2 regions of the Streptomyces sp. NPDC007983 genome follow, and region 1 is predicted to be linked to the other one. Evidence: predicted binding sites of a transcription regulator. Region 1 holds the regulator's gene; the other holds the start of a gene.
The links. Region 1 encodes HspR, which represses chaperone genes until heat shock. Its sites were predicted from a motif close to TTGAGNNNNNNNNNCTCAA; they were not measured.

Region 1 (6,130 bases):
CTGCTTCTCAGCCGTCGAGGACGAGGACGCGTGGGACCCGGCCTCCGCCTCCGCCTCCGCGATGGCGACGATCCTCTTCCGCTGCGCGAGGGCCCGCTTCTGGGCCCCGGTGAGCGAGGGCGTGTGCGACTCGGCGGCGGCCTTGGCCTTCCGCGCGTCCAACTGCTTCGCCACGTCCGGGGAGGAGTGGGAGGTCGGAGCGGCGTTGGCCTGTGACTCCGCCGCCAGGAGCAGGCCGCCGAGCGCGAGGGCGCTGACCGCGGCGGTCTTGAGCTTCGTGGCTGTCTTGCTCGCCTTGCGGCGTCCGGCGTGGCGCATGGGTGTTCCTTCACTGTCGGTCCGACGGGACATGCCGGATACGCGGCCCGGGGCGCCCGCGGCGACACCCGGCCCCGGTGATACAGGTCACAGCGGCCCGCCGTAGCGCGGCGCGGGCGCCGGTGCGTCATCCCGTGCGGGGAATCGACGGGAAGAGGGGCGATGGGTGGGGCGGGAAGAGGAGTTCGACGATTTTTACGCACTGGCCTATCCCAGGCTCGTTCGGCAGCTCTACGCGATGACCGGAGATCTCCCCGAGGCCCAGGACGTCGTCCAGGAGGCGTTCATCAAGGCCTGGGACCGATGGGAGCGGTTCTCGGGCGCCGCTTCACAGAAGGCGTGGATCCGCACCACGGCCCGGCGGCTCGCCGTGTCCCGGTTCCGCCGCGTGCGGCGCGGTCTGCAACTGATGCAACGCCATCACGAGCAACGGAACGTGGAAGGCCCGTCCCCCGAGCACGTCGTCGTCATCGCCGCCCTCAAAACGCTTCCGGTGAAACAGCGAAGCGTGATCGTTCTCTACCATCTCTGCGATCTGAGCGTTGAGCAGATCAGCGCCGAGACGGGCTGGCCGACGGGCAGCGTCAGGACGTGGCTGGTCCGTGGACGGACGTCACTCGCTCACTACCTTTCCTCCCTGCCGGACAAAGAGGTAGATCATGTCGGATGAGCGCCGGGTTCACGCATGGTTCGCCGAGAACGCGACCCTGCTCGACGACGTTCGGGTCGAGCGGACCCTGTCCGGGCGGGAGGTGCGCCGGCGAAGCGCCGGACGGCGCAGGCGCCGCGTACTGGCCGCCGCTGTCGCCACCGTGGCCGTGACGTCATTCGCGGGAGTCGCCGGCTGGAATGCCACGCGGCCGGAGCGATCAGCGGTGGAGCCGTCCCGCCCCGGGGAAAGCGCCGACATGAGAAGAGCTCACGACACACTGCGCTCCTACTATTCCGCCCTGCCCGATGCCTTCGCCTCCGGCGGGCGGGCCGCGTCCTCGAAGCTGTCGAAGCTGATGGCCACCCACCTCACGCCCACGGCGCTGAGGGCCGAGGCGATCCGCAAACGCACGGAAGCGGGCAGCCCGGCGGCCACCTGCGGGGAGGTGACCGCGGACACCACCTTCAGCGTCGGCGGCCTTCGCCGTACGGGCGCGGACACCGTCCGCGCGCGGGTCGTCGCCAAGGGCGGCGGCGGATCCGGGCCCGTCGATGTCGACTTCGACATCCGCGTCATGAAGATCGCGAAGTGGAGCTGCCCGGAAAAGTAGAGCGGCCCGGCGGCCGGAAACCGGTCGCCGGGCCATATGAGCACGCGATGAGGGCCGTGCTATTCGCCGCGTCGCTTGGGCTTGGGGCGCCAGACGACCAGCGCGCTGCCCTGGTGAACGTCCTGGTAGGGGACCAGGTCGCGGCGGTACGAGGCGTGGACCTGGGCCTCGCGCTGCTGCATCGCGGCGGCCGCGCCCTCGACGGCCGACTGCAGCTCGGCCACGCGCGACTGGAGCGCGGCGACCTGGTTCTCCAGTTCGATGATGCGCTTGATCCCCGCGAGGTTGATGCCCTCGTCCTGGGACAGCTGCTGCACCTGGCGCAGCAGCTCGATGTCGCGCGCGGAATACCGCCGGCCGCGGCCGGGGGTGCGGTCCGGGGAGACCAGACCGAGGCGGTCGTACTGACGCAGGGTCTGCGGATGCAGGCCGGAGAGCTGAGCGGCGACCGAGATGACGTACACCGGCGATTCGTCGGTCAGCTCGTACGGATTGCGGGATCGGCCGGCTCCCCTGCCTCCAAGGCCCCCTCGGCCGTGCGTCTCCATCGGGTCATGCTCCCTTCGCGGCCTGGAACAGCTCCGCCCGCGGGTCCTCGCCCGCGGTCGCCTCCCGGTAGGACTCCAGCGCCTCACGAGCCGAGTCGCTGAGGTCCTTCGGCACCGTGACCTCCACGGTGACCAGCAGGTCGCCGCGGGTGCCGTCCTTGCGCACCGCGCCCTTGCCGCGGGCGCGCATCGTCCGGCCGCCCGGCGTGCCGGCCGGCAGCTTCAGGGTGACCGGCGGACCGCCCAGGGTCGGGACCTTGATCTCGCCGCCGAGCGCCGCCTCCGGAAGGGTGACGGGGACGGTGACGGTCAGGTTGTCGCCGCGGCGGCCGAAGACCGGATGCGGGTCCACATGGACGATGACGTAGAGGTCACCGGCCGGACCGCCGGTCTCGCCCGGGGCGCCCTTGCCGCGCAGCCGGATCCGCTGGCCGTCGCTGACACCCGCGGGGATGCGGACCTGCATGGTGCGGGCGGAACGGGCCCGTCCGCTGCCCTTGCAGGTCTCGCACGGGTCCTGCGCGATCAGACCGCGGCCCCGGCACTCCACGCACGGGTCGGTGAGCGAGAAGCCGCCCCCGCCGCCCCGGCTGACCTGCCCTGTGCCGACGCAGGTCGGGCAGACCCGCGGGGTGCCGTTCTTGTCGCCGGTGCCGGAGCACGTCTTGCACGGGGCCTGGCTGGACATCCGCAGCGGAACGGTGGCCCCTTCAACGGCCTCGGTGAAGCTGAGCGTCACCTCGGACTCGACGTCCTGGCCGCGCCGCGGCTGGGTACGGGTGGCCCCGCCGCGGTTGAAGAGCCCGCCGAACACGTCGCCGAGCCCGCCGCCGAAGCCGCCCGCGCCACCGGGGCCGCCCTGGGCGCCGCCGAAGAGGTCGCCCAGGTCGAAGTTGAAGCTTCCGGTGGAGCCCGCCCCGCCCGGCCCGGGGCGGAAGCCCCCGTTGCCGAACAGGGAGCGGGCCTCGTCGTACTCCTTGCGCCGCTTGGGGTCGCCGAGGATGTCGTTCGCCTCGGAGATCTCCTTGAAGCGCTCCTCGGCCTTGGCGTCGCCCTTGTTGGCGTCCGGATGGTACTCGCGGGCGAGCTTCCGGTACGCCTTCTTGATCTCCGCCTCGGTCGCGTCCTTGGGGACGCCGAGAACCTTGTAGTAGTCCTTCTCGACGAAGTCCTTGGTGCTCATCCCCGACGTCCCTCCTCTCCTATGGATCCTGTTGGTCCTGCTGTCACCGTCGCGTCAGCCCTCTTCCGGGCCACCGCTCTCCTCGTCCGGCGCCGTGCCGTCGCCTTCGCCCGGGCCCTTGGGCGAGGCACCCGGCTGGGGCTCGGCGACCGCGACCCGCGCCGGGCGAATCGTTCGTTCGCCGATTCGATACCCCGGCTGGAGAATCTGCACGCACGTCGTCTCGGTGACGTCCGGCGCGTACGAGTGCATGAGCGCCTCGTGCACCAGCGGGTCGAAGGACTCGCCCTCCTTGCCGAACTGCTGCAGGCCCAGCTTCGCCGCCACCGTCTCCAGCGATTCGGCGACGGACTTGAAGCCGCCGACGAGTTCGCCGTGCTCCCGCGCCCGGCCGATGTCGTCGAGCACGGGAAGCAGCTCGGTCAGGAGGTTCGCGACGGCGACCTCCTTGACCTGCACCCGGTCCCGCTCGACCCGGCGCCGGTAGTTCTGGTACTCGGCCTGAAGTCGCTGGAGGTCGGCGGTCCGCTCGTTGAGGGCGGTACGCACCTGGTCCAGCTGCGCCTGAATGGCTACCTGCTCGAGGTCCCCGGCCGGGGCACCCGGGCCCGCCTTGTCGGCGGACCCGGCGCCCTTCGCCGCGTCGTCGGGGGTCTGCGCGGCTTCGGAGGGGACGTCGGGCTGCTCCTCGAAGCCCGGGGTCTCCTCCGTCACGCGGCACCACCCTGGCCCTTGTCGGCCTTCTCGTCGTCGACGATCTCGGCGTCCACCACATCGTCGTCGGCCTTGGCCTGGGCGCCCTCGCCACCGGCCGCACCGGCGGCACCGGCCTCGCCCGCGCCGGCCTCGGTGTTGGCGTACATCGCCTGGCCGAGCTTCTGGCTGACCGCGGCGACCTTCTCGGTCGCGGTGCGGATCTCGGCGGTGTCCTCGCCCTTGAGCTTCTCCTTGAGGTCGGTCACCGCTTCCTCGACCTCGGTCTTGACCTCGCCCGGGACCTTGTCCTCGTTGTCCTTGAGGAACTTCTCGGTCTGGTAGACCAGCTGCTCGGCCTGGTTGCGGGTCTCGGCGGCCTCGCGGCGCTTGTGGTCCTCCTCCGCGTACTGCTCGGCCTCGCGCATCATGCGGTCGATGTCGTCCTTCGGCAGCGCGGAGCCGCCGGTGACGGTCATCTTCTGCTCCTTGCCGGTGCCCAGGTCCTTCGCCGCGACGTGCATGATGCCGTTCGCGTCGATGTCGAAGGTGACCTCGATCTGCGGCACCCCGCGCGGGGCCGGCGGCAGGCCGGTCAGCTCGAACATCCCGAGCTTCTTGTTGTACGCGGCGATCTCGCGCTCGCCCTGGTAGACCTGGATCTGCACGGACGGCTGGTTGTCCTCGGCCGTGGTGAAGATCTCCGAGCGCTTGGTCGGGATCGTCGTGTTGCGCTCGATCAGCTTGGTCATGATGCCGCCCTTGGTCTCGATGCCGAGGGACAGCGGGGTGACGTCCAGCAGCAGGACGTCCTTGACCTCACCCTTGAGGACACCGGCCTGGAGGGACGCGCCGATGGCGACGACCTCGTCCGGGTTGACGCCCTTGTTGGCGTCCTTGCCGCCGGTCAGCTCCTTGACCAGCTCGGCGACGGCGGGCATCCGGGTCGAACCGCCGACCAGGACCACGTGGTCGATCTCGGACAGCGAGATGCCCGCGTCCTTGATGACGTTGTGGAACGGGGTCTTGCAGCGCTCCAGCAGGTCCGAGGTCAGCTGCTGGAACTGCGAGCGGCTGAGCTTCTCGTCCAGGTGCAGCGGGCCCTCGGCGGAGGCCGTGATGTAGGGCAGGTTGATGGTGGTCTCGGTCGAGCTGGACAGCTCGATCTTCGCCTTCTCAGCGGCCTCACGGAGGCGCTGCAGGGCCATCTTGTCCTTGGACAGGTCCACGCCGTTGGCGTTGTTGAACTGCTTCACCAGGTAGTCGACGACGCGCTGGTCCCAGTCGTCACCACCGAGGTGGTTGTCACCGTTGGTGGCCTTGACCTCCACCACGCCGTCGCCGATCTCCAGCAGCGAGACGTCGAAGGTGCCGCCGCCGAGGTCGAAGACCAGGATGGTCTGGTCGTCCTTCTCCAGCCCGTAGGCGAGCGCGGCGGCGGTAGGCTCGTTGACGATACGCAGGACGTTGAGGCCGGCGATCTCACCGGCTTCCTTGGTCGCCTGGCGCTCGGCGTCGTTGAAGTACGCCGGGACGGTGATGACCGCGTCCGCGACCTTCTCGCCGAGGTACGCCTCCGCATCCCGCTTGAGCTTCTGCAGGATGAAGGCGCTCATCTGCTGCGGGTTGAAGTCCTTGCCGTCAAGGTTGACCTTCCAGTCAGTGCCCATGTGGCGCTTGACCGACCGGATGGTCCGGTCCACGTTCGTGACCGCCTGGCGCTTGGCCACCTCGCCGACCAGCACCTCGCCGTTCTTCGCGAAGGCGACGACGGAAGGCGTGGTCCTGGCGCCCTCGGCGTTGGTGATGACGGTGGGCTCACCGCCTTCGAGAACACTGACGACGGAGTTCGTCGTACCCAGGTCGATGCCGACCGCACGTGCCATTTCGCAATCCTCCAGCTACAGCATTGAGTGGAACAGACTCAAGCGTGCACGATCAACTTCCCGCTGTCAACAGACCTGAGTCGTGGCCGCTCAACTTTTATACGGGTCTTATGACCAAGGGGGCGCACCACGGGGCCGTCTGGCGACGCAAATCACCGGCCGGTCGACTACATGGGGGTGCACCCGGACGGGTAATGTCAGTCAAGACCAATTAAGTTACTGCTTAGTAATGCCCGCACT
Region 2 (6,130 bases), on a different contig from region 1:
CGCTGCTCACCGAGATCCCGGTCGCCGCGTCCGTCGCCATCGGCCACCTCCCCGACAGCTCGCTGCGCCGCCTCGACTACGGCGTCAGCTACGGCCTGATCGCCTGCGCCGGCGCCCTCGCCGGCCTGCTCCCGCCCCGGCCGCGCTGGGCCCTGATCGGCGGCATCGGCGCGGCACTGGTCGCCGGAAGCCTGCTGTACTTCGACCCCCTCACCGACTGGGGCCACGCCCTGGCCCTGCTGACCGGCACCGCCTGCGGGCCGTACGTCCGCCACGTGGCTCAGCGGCGCGGAGCCGGGCCCTCCGGGCGGGCGCCCCGAACCGCGTAGACGACCGTGCCCATGGCGAACATCACGCCCGCCGTCCACCACGCCGCCCGTTCCGGGCCCGGCTGCACCGACCAGGCCCAGACCGCCCGCCGGCCGCCCGGGTCGCGTCCCGCCGTCAGATAGACCGCGCTGGTGTGCGCCAGCACCGGCAGCCAGCTCAGCCGCGCGCCGATCAGGGCCGCGGCGAGGGCCGTCACCCCCGTCGCGGCCACGGTGTTGCGGACCATCGCGGGCGCCCCGAACTGCTCCGGGCGGCCCCGCACCCCCGCCGCGAGCAGCGCCGCGGCCAGCGCCGTGAGCAGCAGCAGATGGCAGAGGCGGCGGGGCCACCAGGGGCGTACGGCGGTGCGGTCCAGCTCCTCGGAGTGGGTGTACAGGCTCGCCCCGATCGCCGCCGAGGCGAACAGCGGCGCGAGGACGACGACCGGCAGCCGTGCCCCCGCGCCGAACGCGGGTTGAGCCATCAGCCAGTCGGCGCACCAGGCGGTCGCCGCGGCGGCCGTGACCAGGGAGGCGGCGGTCAGCGGCAGGGTCCGCGACCGTGCGTAGAGCAGCACGCTCATGGGGCCGTCACCCGCTTCAGGTGACAGGAGCGGGCGGCGGCGAGGTAGTTGCCGAGCCAGCGGGTGCGTTCGGGCTCGGGCATGGTTCGCAGCCTGGTGAGGGTGTGGGCGTAGAGCGGTGGGGGCGGCGGCCCCGGGAGCGGGTCGTCCCACACCGGCATCGGCGCCAGCCAGTCGGTGACGGCCGTGCTGATGTCGTCGGCCCGGGTGTGGGCGCCGGGGGCCGGACAGGAGTTGGGAGCCGCCGTGTCCACGGCCGCGTTGTGCGCGAACAGCTCCGGCTCCGTGATCCGGTTGAGCCGGAAGTAGACGTCCCAGCCGGACACCTGCGCGTCGGTCCCGCGGGCGGCCGAGGTGTCTCTCTCCACGACGCGGGCGGGGGCGTTCGGTACGCCCCGCAGCTTCGCCGACAGGCCCGCCAGCGCCGCCGACGCGCCGGGCAGCATCCGGGTGTGCACCCGCGACGCGCACACCTGGGGCGTGCCGTCGTCGCACACGAGCGCCGAGGCGGCCGGGTCGGGCCGCCAGGGGCCGTCGGTGCCCAGCTGCGTCAGCAGCAGCGCCGCGGCGGTGGCGGCAGCCGCGAGCGGTACGAGTGCGGTGACGCGGCGGCGGGCGGCGTACGCCAGCAGGGCCGCCCCCGCCAGCCCGGCCGTCCAGATCATGGAGACCGGGGCGCACCACCACAGCGGGCGGTCCCCGAAGAAGGATTCTTCCAGGACGGGGGACAGCCAGGTGATAGCCGATTCGGAGTACCCGGGCAGTCCCAGGGTGAGATACGTGCCCACGGCCACCAGAGGCGGGGCGAGCCGCCACGGGATGACGCGGCCCGCGAGGAAGCCGAGCACCCCGAGGGCCCCGAGCGTTGTGGCGTCCGCCGCGATCAGGGACGGCCAGGGATGGCCGTAGCTCGCGTACCGCCAGGTCGCGACCAGGCAGACGGCCGTGGTGAGCAGATACCCGGCGACCGGCCACAGGATGGTCGGTGCTGCGGCGACCAGGGCCCGGCGCAGGGGCGTACGGGGCATGGTGGCGAGCAGGTCCGTAGTGCCCCGCCGCCGCTCCCGCCCGCCCTGCCAGCACGCGGCGGCGGCCGTCAGCGGGCCGCCGACCAGCAGCCCGGCCGTCCGCAGGTGGTCGGCGGTGGACATCCAGGTGGTGAGCCAGAGCTCCGCCTTGTCGGCCATGGCGAGCAGCAGCGTGACCAGCACGGTCGCGCCCACCACGGGCCCGAACCAGCGGGTGAGTTCGGCCCGCAGCGGACTGCGGAAGTGCCGTCGCCGCGTCGCCGGAACGGCCGGTGCGAAGGGAGGGCCCTCGCGCTGTGCGCCCCCCGGCGAGCGCCGTGGGACGTCCGGCGCGGGCCGGTCCGGGGCATCGGTGGCCCGTTCCGGCGCGTCCGTCCCGGCCCGGGCATCCGCCGCCCCCCGTACGGCGGATGCCCGCGCGTCCCCCTCCCGGACGGCCCGTGCCGCGCCGTCCGGTCGCTCGTGCCCCGTCACCGGGCCACCCCCGCCCCGTCCCCGGCGCGGTGACGCCGCAGGACCGTGGCGTAGCCGCGTTCGATGGGGTTGTCGCCGACGTCCGCCGCCTCCGCCGCCTCGCCCAGCTCCGCCAGCGCGGAGGGGGTGCCCCGGTAGGCCACCCGGCCGGACTCCATCAGCGTCACCTCCGTGCACGCGGCGGCGACGTCCTCCACCAGATGGGTGGAGACGATCACCGTGGAGGTGGTGCCCAGCTCCCGCAGCAGGGCCCGGAAGTCCACCCGCTGCTCGGGGTCGAGACCGGCCGTGGGCTCGTCGAGCAGCAGCATGTCCGGTTCGTTGACGATGGCCTGGGCGATGCCGACGCGCCGGACCATGCCGCCGGACAGGCGGCGCACCTTGGTGTCGATGCGGTCGGCGAGCCCGACGCGGGCGACGGCCCGCTCCACGGCGGCCGCGGCGGCCGCACCGGACATCTCCTTCAGCCAGGCCACGTACCCGACGAACTCGCGCACGGTGAAGCCCGGGTAGTGGCCGAACTCCTGCGGCAGATAGCCGAGCCGGCGCCGCACGGCGGTGCGGCCCGCGTGTGCGGAGGCATCGTGGCCGAGCAGTTCCACCCGGCCCGCGGTGGGTGCGGCGACCGTCGCCAGGACGCGGATCAGGGAGGTCTTGCCCGCGCCGTTGGGGCCGAGCAGGCCGTGCACTCCGGTGCCGAAGTCGAGGTCGACGGCGTCGAGGGCGGTGGTCCGGCGGTGCCGGACCGTCAGCCCGCCGACGGACACGGTGGTCGTCATATGCGCTCCAGACGGTCGTAGGAGGTGCGGCGCAGCACCAGCAGCCCGGCGCACGCGGCCGCGGCGGCGGCCCAGCAGCCCTGTGCGGCGGGGCCGGACAGCACGGTGGCGAGGGAGTCGGCCAGGGCGCCGGTGGGCAGGGACCCCGGCGGGCCGCCGGGCGCCGCGGCCGCCGGTGCGCCGACGGTGAGCAGCCAGCCCGCGGAGACCGCCCCGGTGGCGGCGCGGCAGCCGACGTACGAGCCCAGGGCGAGCGCGGCGAGCGTGAGCGCGAGCCCCGGCAGCAGCCAGGCCGCGGCCCCGGGACCCCCGGCGCCGTCGGGCAGCAGCACTCCGGCGAGGGTGAGCAGCGGTACGGACACCGCCAGCACCGCCGCCGTACGGGTCAGCAGCAGCCGCAGCCCGCCGGACGGCGTGGAGACGACGATTTCGTGCATCGGGTCGGCGTGCCGCCCGTACGACACGGCGACGCCCAGGGACGGCAGGACGGGTGCGAGCAGCAGCAGGAGCGGCCGTACCCCGCCGGCCCCGGTGGCCCGGGCGGCACACACCGCCCCGACGGCCATGACCAGCAGCGAGATCAGCCAGGGCCCCCGCAGAGCGGGTCCAGCGGCCCAGGCGAGCCGACCGTGGAGGGCGGCCCGGTCGCCTCCGGCGAGGCGGGCCCGCCGCGTCGGCCGGAGGGGCCGTGGGGGCGGCGTGTGGGCGGGAGCGACCCCGTCCGGTGTCGTCGCGGTGGCCAGCAGGGCGGTCCGTACCGCCGCCAGGGCGGGTGCCGCCGTGCCCGCGCGCGCCGCGGCCGAGACGCGGGCGGCACAGGGCGTGCACGCCTCCAGGTGCTTGTCGACCGACCAGGCGTCGAGTTCCGGCAGCGAGCCGTCGGCGTACGACGCGGCCTGGGCGGGGGTCACATGCCAGGCATGGGTCATGGGGTGCCTCCCAGCGGGTGCGGCGTGGGCAGCGGGGACAGCTGGGCGAGCACGGAGCGCAGTTCGCGGCGGGCGCGCCGGGCACGGGACTTGACGGTGCCCTCGGGGATGCCGAGGAGCTGCGCGGCCTCGCGCGTGGTGAGCCCGTCCACCACCGTGGCGCGCAGGACGGCGCGCAGTTCGGGGGAGAGCCGGTCCAGGGCGGCGCCGACGGTGCCGTACTCCAGCGCGTCGAGCACCCGGTCCTCCGCCGAGGGCGTGGTCGCACGCGCCGCGGCGGGGTCGTGATGAGCGTGCGCGGACTGCGCCTCGGCGGTGCGGGCGGCGGTGCGCCGGGCGTCGACGAGACGCCGGACCGCGATGGTCCACAACCAGCCGCCCGCCTCGCCGCCGCTGTGGGAGGCGGCGGACCGCCAGACGGTGACGAAGGTGTCCTGGAGGACTTCCTGCACGGTCTCGGGGTCGGCGCAGCGCCGGGTGAGCCGGGCGTGCAGCCAGCCGCCGTGCCGGTCGTACAGCGTGGCGAGCGCGTCGGCGTCGCCCCGCGCGACCGCGCGCAGGAGTGCCGCGTCGCTCGGGTGGGCCCCCAGGGGGCGTAACGGTCTCACGCTCCCTCTATCGCTCGGGAGCGCTTCGGCGGTTCACGGCAGGCGGGCCCGGTGATCGCTCACAGCGAACACCGGGTCGGGAACACCTGGGGGGCTCACAGGCATTGAGTCTGCATAGCTCAACTTGCCTGCCGAAGGGGAGATCATGGCTTCGCTGTCCACACCGCTCACCCTGCCCGTGCTGCCTCTCGATGACGAGGTCGTGCTGCCCGGAATGGTGGTGCCGCTGGACCTTTCCGATACCGATGTACGGGCCGCGGTGGAGGCCGCGCAGGCCGCCGCTCGGTCCGATGGCGGGAAACCACGGGTGCTGCTGGTGCCGCGTGTCGACGGGACGTACGCGGGCATCGGCACGCTCGGCACCGTCGAGCAGGTGGGCCGGCTGTCCGATGGTGATCCCGGGGCGCTCATCCGTGGGGTGCGGCGCGTGCGGGTCGGGGCCGGGACGACCGGGCCCGGGGCCGCGCTGTGGATCGAGGGCACCACGGTCGAGGAGATCGTGCCCGATCCGCTGCCCGGTGCCGTCACCGAGCTGATGAAGGAGTACAAGGCGCTGGCCACCAGCTGGCTGCGCAAGCGCGGCGCCTGGCAGGTCGTGGACCGGGTGCAGCAGATCGACGATGTCTCGCAGCTCGCCGACAACTCCGGTTACTCGCCCTTCCTCAGCGTCGCCCAGCGGGTGGAGCTGCTGGAGACCACCGACCCGGTGGCCCGGCTGAAGCTGGCCGTCACCTGGCTGAGCGACCACCTCGCCGAGCAGGACGTGGCGGAGTCGATCGCCAAGGACGTCCAGGAGGGCGTGGACAAGCAGCAGCGGGAGTTCCTGCTGCGGCGGCAGCTGGAGGCCGTGCGCAAGGAGCTGGCCGGGCTGAACGGCGATCCCGAGGACGAGTCCGACGACTACCGGGCCCGGGTCGAGGCCGCCGAGCTGCCCGAGAAGGTGCGCGAGGCGGCGCTGAAGGAGGTCGACAAGCTGGAGCGGGCCAGCGACCAGAGCCCCGAGGGCAGCTGGATCCGCACCTGGCTGGACACCGTCCTGGAGCTGCCGTGGAACGAGCGCACCGAGGACGCGTACGACATCCAGGGCGCCAAGGCGGTGCTCGACGCCGACCACGCGGGCCTGGAGGACGTGAAGGAGCGGATCACCGAGTACCTGGCGGTGCGCAAGCGCCGCACCGACCGCGGCCTCGGGATCGTGGGCGGCCGGCGCGGCGGGGCCGTGCTGGCGCTCGTCGGCCCGCCCGGCGTCGGGAAGACCAGCCTGGGCGAGAGCGTGGCCCGCGCGATGGGGCGGAAGTTCGTCCGGGTCGCGCTGGGCGGCGTCCGCGACGAGGCGGAGATCCGCGGCCACCGGCGTACGTACGTGGGCGCGCTGCCCGGCCGGGTCGTACGGGCCATCAAGGAGGCGGGCTCGATGAAC

Region 2: lon (endopeptidase La) is a predicted target of HspR. The motif match lies at 4,815-4,833, and genes of this name have one in related genera.

What each region holds. Positions count from the first base shown of each region.
Region 1 covers NZ_JBIBJI010000001.1:845,595-851,724, reverse strand. Annotated here, with positions in the region: gene ACFZCY_RS04005 (hypothetical protein) at 1-318, opposite strand, end outside; gene ACFZCY_RS04000 (SigE family RNA polymerase sigma factor) at 485-988, shown strand; gene ACFZCY_RS03995 (hypothetical protein) at 978-1,580, shown strand; gene ACFZCY_RS03990 (heat shock protein transcriptional repressor HspR) at 1,640-2,128, opposite strand; gene dnaJ (molecular chaperone DnaJ) at 2,133-3,311, opposite strand; gene grpE (nucleotide exchange factor GrpE) at 3,366-4,025, opposite strand; gene dnaK (molecular chaperone DnaK) at 4,022-5,890, opposite strand.
Region 2 covers NZ_JBIBJI010000003.1:15,452-21,581, reverse strand. Annotated here, with positions in the region: gene ACFZCY_RS09045 (rhomboid-like protein) at 1-329, shown strand, start outside; gene ACFZCY_RS09040 (hypothetical protein) at 281-892, opposite strand; gene ACFZCY_RS09035 (hypothetical protein) at 889-2,394, opposite strand; gene ACFZCY_RS09030 (ATP-binding cassette domain-containing protein) at 2,391-3,173, opposite strand; gene ACFZCY_RS09025 (zf-HC2 domain-containing protein) at 3,170-4,102, opposite strand; gene ACFZCY_RS09020 (sigma-70 family RNA polymerase sigma factor) at 4,099-4,710, opposite strand; gene lon (endopeptidase La) at 4,856-6,130, shown strand, end outside.